Regions from separate parts of the Arthrobacter sp. fls2-241-R2A-172 genome, predicted to be linked through region 1. Evidence: predicted binding sites of a transcription regulator. Region 1 holds the regulator's gene; the other holds the start of a gene.

Region 1 (3,406 bases):
TGCTGGCCGTGAGTGCTTTTGAGGGATTGGCCGTGCTCCCCGAGTACGACGTCGTGGTGGTCGATGAGGCCCACGAACTTCAGGACCGCGTGACCGGAGCCGTGTCCGGTCAGCTGTCCGTGGCCATGGTCCATGCTGCAGCGTCCAGTGCGCGCAAGCACACGGCCATTACTGTGGATGCCCTCAACGCTGCGGCTGACCGGCTGGATATGGCCATCGCAGGCGTGCCTAATGGCTTGTTGCCCAACGGACTCAACGACGAACAGCTCGACTGCCTTGACCAGTTGCGCGACGCCACACGCGCGGCCCTCTCGGATTCGAAGACGGACTCTTCCAACGCGGTCGACGGCGGTCGGCAACTGGCGCGCTCACGGCTCATGCTCATCCTGGAATTGTGCGAACGCCTGCTCGCCGCCAAGGAGAACAGGGAAGTGGTGTGGTTCTCGCGAAACAGCAACTTCGACCCCCAGCAGGGCTACTCCCAGCCTGATGAAACAGCACCCGCCCTCATTAACATTGCGCCGTTGAGCGTCGCAGGCCGTTTGCGTGAAGGCCTTTTTGCCGGCCACACGGTGGTCCTCACCTCCGCCACGCTGGCCATAGGCGCGGCTTTTGAACCGGCCGCCGGTGGCTTGGGCCTGATCGGTGACGGCGCCCCGAGCTGGACGGGCATCGATGTGGGGTCGCCTTTCGACTACCCCAAGCAGGGTGTGCTCTATGTGGCCAAGCACCTGCCCAAGCCTGGTCGGGGTACATCGCCGGAAGCCCTTGACGAGTTGGAAGACCTGATCAGGGCCTCGGGTGGGGGAGCGCTCTGCCTGTTCTCCTCACGGAGGGCGGCCGAGGAAGCGGCCGATGCCATGCGGCTCCGCCTTGACGTCGACATCCTTTGCCAGGGTGAGTCCACCATGGCTGCGCTGGTCAAGCAGTTCGCGGACGAGCCGGACACCTGCCTGTTCGGCACCATGTCCCTGTGGCAGGGGGTGGACGTTCCGGGCGGCTCCTGCCGGCTGGTGGTCATAGACCGAATTCCCTTCCCACGTCCGGACGACCCCCTGATGACCGCCCGTTCACGGGCGGTCGCGCAGTCCGGCGGAAACGGATTCATGGCCGTGTCGGCCACCCACGCGGCCATTCGGTTGGCCCAGGGAGCTGGACGCCTGATCCGATCAACCGGTGACAAGGGTGTGGTGGCTGTACTGGACTCCAGGCTCTCCACAGAACGCTACGGCGGGTTCCTTCGGGCTGCCCTGCCGCCATTCTGGGCCACAACCGACCGCAAAGTAGTCCGAGGTGTCCTGGAGCGCCTGGGGTCGGAAAAGGCCTCCTAGGGGCTCCTCAGGACCCGCGTGAGGGCTAGAGGGAGCGCAGCACAGAGACGACTTTGCCCATGATGGTGGCTTGGTCGCCAAGGATGGGCTCGTACTGGGTGTTCTGGGGGAGCAGCCACGTATGTCCGTCGCGCTGCCGGAAGGTTTTCACGGTTGCTTCGTCGTCCAGGAGTGCGGCGACGATGTCTCCGTTGATGGCGTCGTTCTGGCGTCGCACCACTACCCAGTCCCCGTCGCAGATGGCCGCGTCAATCATGGAATCTCCGGCGACCTTGAGCATGAACAGCTCGCCATGCCCTACGAGTTGCCGCGGGAGGGGGAGTACGTCCTCCACGGTCTGGTCGGCCAGGATGGGACCACCGGCGGCGATGCGGCCCACCAGCGGAACCATCGCTGTATCGCTGGCGCTGGCCAGTTCCGTCACAGCGAGTCCGCCCGTGCTGCGAAGCGCCGTGGGTGCTTCGACGCCGGGGATAGGACCGCCGTCCAGGGTCAAGGGCATCAGGACTTCCATGGCCCGGGGACGCTTTGGATCGCGGCGGAGGTACCCGAGCTTTTCCAATTGGGACAGCTGGTGGGTGACGCTGGAGAGGCTGGCAAGGCCGACGGTGTCACCGATCTCACGCATGCTGGGCGGGTATCCGTTGTCATTCACGGACCTCTGGATGGTCTCCAGGATCTTCTTCTGACGGACGGTCAGGCTCTTGGGGCTCTTTTGAGGCTGTTGGCTCCGCAGGGGTACCGCGCCGCCCGTGGCTTTCGCTGCCATGTTCGCCAATGCCTTTCCATTCCGTCCCCGGTGTGTGTCCGGGGATGTCGGGCCCGCAAAAATGTCAGACCCTCCTGTTCCACTGAAACAGTGCTGTTTCTTCACTCAAACGTAGGGCAGCCACCGGCGTTTATCAAACATTTGTTCTAGCGAGTCTCGACACCGTTCGTTGATAAGTGCTAAAAATGTCATAGCAAGGTTCGAATATGTGTTCTATAAACCTGACGCTGAGCCCCGTTGTTCGAAGAAAGTGTTCGAACAAGCAAGGGCCGGCACAGGAGAACACCAAGAATTGGCAGCCAGGCGCCGGGCATCCGGCTCATTGGCAATAGCTCAGAAGGGCTCAGCTCATGTCCGCAATCACTACGTTCGCTGATTTCCGCACCACCCAGGCTCCCGCTCGCCTGCGCCTGACCCGTCGGGGGCGGATTGTGTTCTTCGGCATCCCCGCTATGTTGCTGGTGGCTGCGCTGCTGAGCCTTGCCGGTTTCATCACCGCGCCCGCAAAGGCCTCCGACTCGCAGTCTCAGCTTCGACCTCCAGTCGCCGTTACAGTCACTGTCCAGCCGGGCCAGTCCCTGTGGGGTATTGCAGGCGCGGCAGCTCCTGAGCGGGATCCCCGCGATGTCATCTCGGAAATCATCCAGCTCAATGACCTTCGTGGCGGCCGTATCCAGCCCGGTCAGCAGCTCTTCGTGCCCGCCAACTAAGTGCCGGACCCCGCGCGAAACGGGAGTGGCCCGGCGTCACAGTTAGTTGGCGGTCGCAGCGGCCCCTTAAACTGACTGGGTGAGTGAGCAGCTTGAGCGACTTGACCGACTTCCCCTCCGGACCAACCTGCGTGGACTGAGCCCCTACGGCGCACCGCAGCTTGATGTCCCCATTTTGCTGAACGTCAACGAGAACACCCATGGCGTCCCGGCCGATGTGCAGGCCGCCATTACGGAGGCCGTCGCCGCTGCTGCCACTGGTTTGAACCGCTACCCCGACCGCGAGTTCACTGAGCTCCGCGAATCGCTGGCCGAGTACTTGGGTCATGGTCTTTCCCGTGACAACATCTGGGCGGCCAATGGATCGAACGAGGTCCTCCAGCAGATACTCCAGGCATTTGGTGGTCCTGGTCGCAAGGCGTTGGGTTTTCCTCCCACGTATTCCATGTACCCGCTTCTCGCCAGCGGCACGGACACGGAATATGTCCGGGGAGTCCGGGCCGACGACTACGGACTGGACGCGCAATCGGCCGCTGACCAGGTCCGGGAGACCGGCGCCAACATCGTTTTCCTGTGTTCTCCCAACAACCCCACCG
Region 2 (3,406 bases), on a different contig from region 1:
GCCAGGACCACGAGGTCCCCGTTCATGCTGCTGCCGTCCTCGAACACGATGCCGGTGGCCGGTACAGGGGAACCTGCGATGGAACGAACGACGGCGGCAGGGCGGAGGGTGGTGCGCACGGGACGGACTCCGCGGGCCCGGAGCACGGCCTCTGCCTGGCCGGCCGCGGGGCCGTTGCCGACGAGGATTCCCAGCGGACGGCGTCCAACGATCCGGGTGAGATCATGGACGGCTTCGCCGATGGTGGCCGCATCATCGATGGTGGAGTAGCTCAGGCTGGCTTCAGCACCGGCGACTGGCGGGAGAGCCGGGGCAGAGCCGGTCGCGATAACCAGCTGGTCGTAGGAGAAGTCCATGCCGTCCACTGTGGTCACAACTTTGGCGTGCGGATCGATGAAGCTGGCCGCCTGGCCGAACCGGACCGAGACCTGTGGAAGTTCTGCCAGTTCGAGGAGGGCCTCGGGGCAGTCGTCGCGGTTGCTGAGCACGGTGATGGTGCCGGTGAAGGGACGTAGCCGGGTATCGGCCGTGCCGGCCAGCCGCCGCACCAAAGCCTGGGCTGCTGGACCTGCGCCTGCGATGACGATGTGGAGGGATGCTGCGGACGGAGTGGCGGACATGTTCGGCCCTTTCGCTGATGACCTGTTTGGTGCTGTTGATCATCAGCCTAGGCATTCGGTTTTTCGCGGGTGTTTCCCCGCTGTTGCCATCTTTGGCCGATCCGTAGCGTGTTGTTTACCGGCCGGTAATAACGTGCGTCACATCGAGCGTGGGTGGATCCGTGTGTAGACCATGTCGAAGTCGTGTTCCAAGGGTCCGCCGGGGTAGGTTCCGCGTTCCAGGCGTGCGTTGATCACGTTGCCATCGTCGCTGAACCGTCCCACGAATCGCTGGGGCCAGTCCGGGCCGTCCCGGAAAAGCGTCAACACGTTGTCCTTCAGGATCATGTCGTATACGCGTGCGACGCCGCGGGAATCGAAGTAGTGCTGCTGGAGCGCCCCATCGGAGCCTGTGGCACCGATGATGCTCACCGAGTTGGGATATTCCGGCTGTTGCACCGTGGAGTGTTGGATGAGGAAGCCGCCGTTTTCCAGCCACTCGAACGTCGTCCGGCCCTTGACTTCCCGTCCCGGGACGGTGGTTTCCCATTCGCCCACCAGGATGCCAAGTTGCTCCAGCTCTGCAGTACTCGCCATGGAATCCTCCTGAAGGTCTAGCCCCCAGTGTCCGCCTTGGCGCGGCGGTTTGGCGAGGGTTTTGGCGCCACCTTGAGGTTTTGGATGCAATGATGGGCCCATGAGCCAAGTCACATGCGACCTGACCGTGTCCCTCGATGGCTACGTGGCCGGTCCCCACCAGAGCCTGCAGATGCCATTGGGTGAGCGCGGCGAAACCCTTCACCGGTGGCAGTTCGAGGAACGCGAAGCCAATGCCGCCCAGGTGGAAGGGATCCTCGCTGCGGGCGCTTTCATTATGGGCAGGAACATGTTCGCGGGACCGGGTCCTGGCCCGTGGGACGCGGACTGGCGCGGTTGGTGGGACGAGGAGCCGCCCTATCACGCGCCGGTGTATGTGCTGACCCATCATGTACGTGAACCGCTGGAGATGCAGGGTGGCACGACGTTCCACTTCATCAACGGCGGAGTCGAAGAGGCAATGTCCCTGGCCCGGAACGCCGCGGGGGACAAGGACGTGGCGATCGCCGGGGGAGCGTCGACTGCCCGGCAGTTCCTGTCGGCCGGGCTGATTGACGAACTGCGGCTCCATATAGCACCTGTGATCCTTGGTGGCGGGGAGCGGCTGCTCGACGGCGTGGGGAACCTCAGGCTCGAACCGACCTCCGTCAGTGGCACCGGACTGGTCACCCACGTCACCTATAGCGTGGGCGGCGTCAAGGACTAGCCCGGCGCTGTGCTGATCTCCGGGGTCCCATAACCGCAGGAGAACAATGTCCCCCAACGGATGTACACTCGAATATCGAACATATATTCGAATAAAGGTGTGTTGTGGGCGTTATCGTCGGCCCCCGCGTGATAGATGCGGGCTTTTCCCTGGCGTCGGTGCTGTTGGCTCCCGTCGCTGTTGCTGCGGGCTATCCCTCCCCGGCACAAGACTATTTTGACGGCCGGATCGACCTCAATGAGCACTTAATCAAGGACGTGACCAGCACGTACGTGGTGAGGGTTACCGGACAGTCGATGGAGGGTGCCGGGATCAGCGACGGTGACGAGCTGATCGTGAACCGGGCGCTTGAGCCCAAGGACGGGTCCGTCGTCGTTGCCGTATTGGATGGCGAGTTGACCATCAAACGGCTCCGCATCACCTCAAGGGGCGTGGTGCTCCAGGCGGACAACCCTGCATTTCCGGACATCACGGTGGCTGCGCTGTCGGAATTGACCATCTGGGGGGTGGCCACCACGTGCCTGCACCACGTTTAGCTGGTGCCCGGCGGCGCGGTGGAATTCCGGACTATCAGGCGCGGCGTGAGGCGGATGTCCGCTGTGGGCGCGTCGGGGTTGGCCAGGCGTTCGAGCGCCACAGAGCCGGCACGGCGGCCCAACTCGAACGCCTGCAGGTCAACGGACGTGAGGTCGATTCCGTGCAGCCGGGAAGTCCTCGAATCGTCGTATCCCACCAGCGACAGATCCCGGGGAATGGACAAGTTCATTGCGTAAGCGGCTTCCCGGGCGCCAAGGGCGAGCTGGTCGTTGTGGGTGAAGATGGCGGTCGGCCGGTCTGCCAGGCCAAGCAGTTCCGATGCTGCCCGCTCCCCGGCCTCCTGTGTGAAGTCCTCCGCCGACAACGTCACCGGCGCGAGCCCGGCGTCGAGCATGGTTTTCTCGTAGCTCTGCCGACGCGCGGTGTGTCCGTCGTAAATGGGGCCGGCCAGATGGGCGATCCGCCGGTGCCCGAGGCCAAGCAGATGTTCTGTCGCGGCGCGGGCACCGGTCACATCATCGGAGTACACACTGTCTACGCCTTCGACCGGGCGGGTCACGCTGACCAGCGGCACTACCCGGGCCAGTTCCTGCACCTGGTGGTCGGTGTCCAGGAGTGTCGCGGCGATGATGATCCCCACCCTGGCTTCAATCAGGGAGTCCAGTGCGCCCCGATCCACGCCGTCGACCGACCGGGAGACGCTCAGTATGAGCCTGTTGCCGTCATGGGGGAGTGCTGTGCGGACGCCGCTAAGGATGTCTGCATAGACCTCGTTTCGGATATCCATCAAATAGAGTCCGACGGCGGAACGGTGCTTGCGTGCCAGATCGGCGGCCGCCGCGTTGGGCCGGTACCCGAGACGTTGGGCGGCCGCGAAGATGGCTTCCCTTGTCTCGTCGCTGACCCCGGGGGCTCCGCGAAAGGCGAACGACACCAGCGTCCTTGACACTCCGACTTCGCGAGCCAC

What was found. The regulator LexA, encoded in region 1, represses DNA repair genes until DNA is damaged. The targets are predictions, from matches to a motif close to TCGAACANNTGTTCGA.
Region 2: a site for LexA is predicted at 1,978-1,993, ahead of QRM57_RS07750 (LexA family protein). Genes of this name have one in related genera too.

The regions. Positions count from the first base shown of each region.
Region 1 is NZ_JARVTB010000016.1:77,351-80,756, forward strand. It holds gene QRM57_RS19270 (ATP-dependent DNA helicase) at 1-1,331, shown strand, start outside; gene lexA (transcriptional repressor LexA) at 1,357-2,100, opposite strand; gene QRM57_RS19280 (LysM peptidoglycan-binding domain-containing protein) at 2,451-2,810, shown strand; gene QRM57_RS19285 (histidinol-phosphate transaminase) at 2,890-3,406, shown strand, end outside.
Region 2 is NZ_JARVTB010000003.1:481,845-485,250, forward strand. It holds gene QRM57_RS07735 (FAD-dependent oxidoreductase) at 1-620, opposite strand, end outside; gene QRM57_RS07740 (hypothetical protein) at 759-1,196, opposite strand; gene QRM57_RS07745 (dihydrofolate reductase family protein) at 1,297-1,902, shown strand; gene QRM57_RS07750 (LexA family protein) at 2,007-2,438, shown strand; gene QRM57_RS07755 (LacI family DNA-binding transcriptional regulator) at 2,435-3,406, opposite strand, start outside.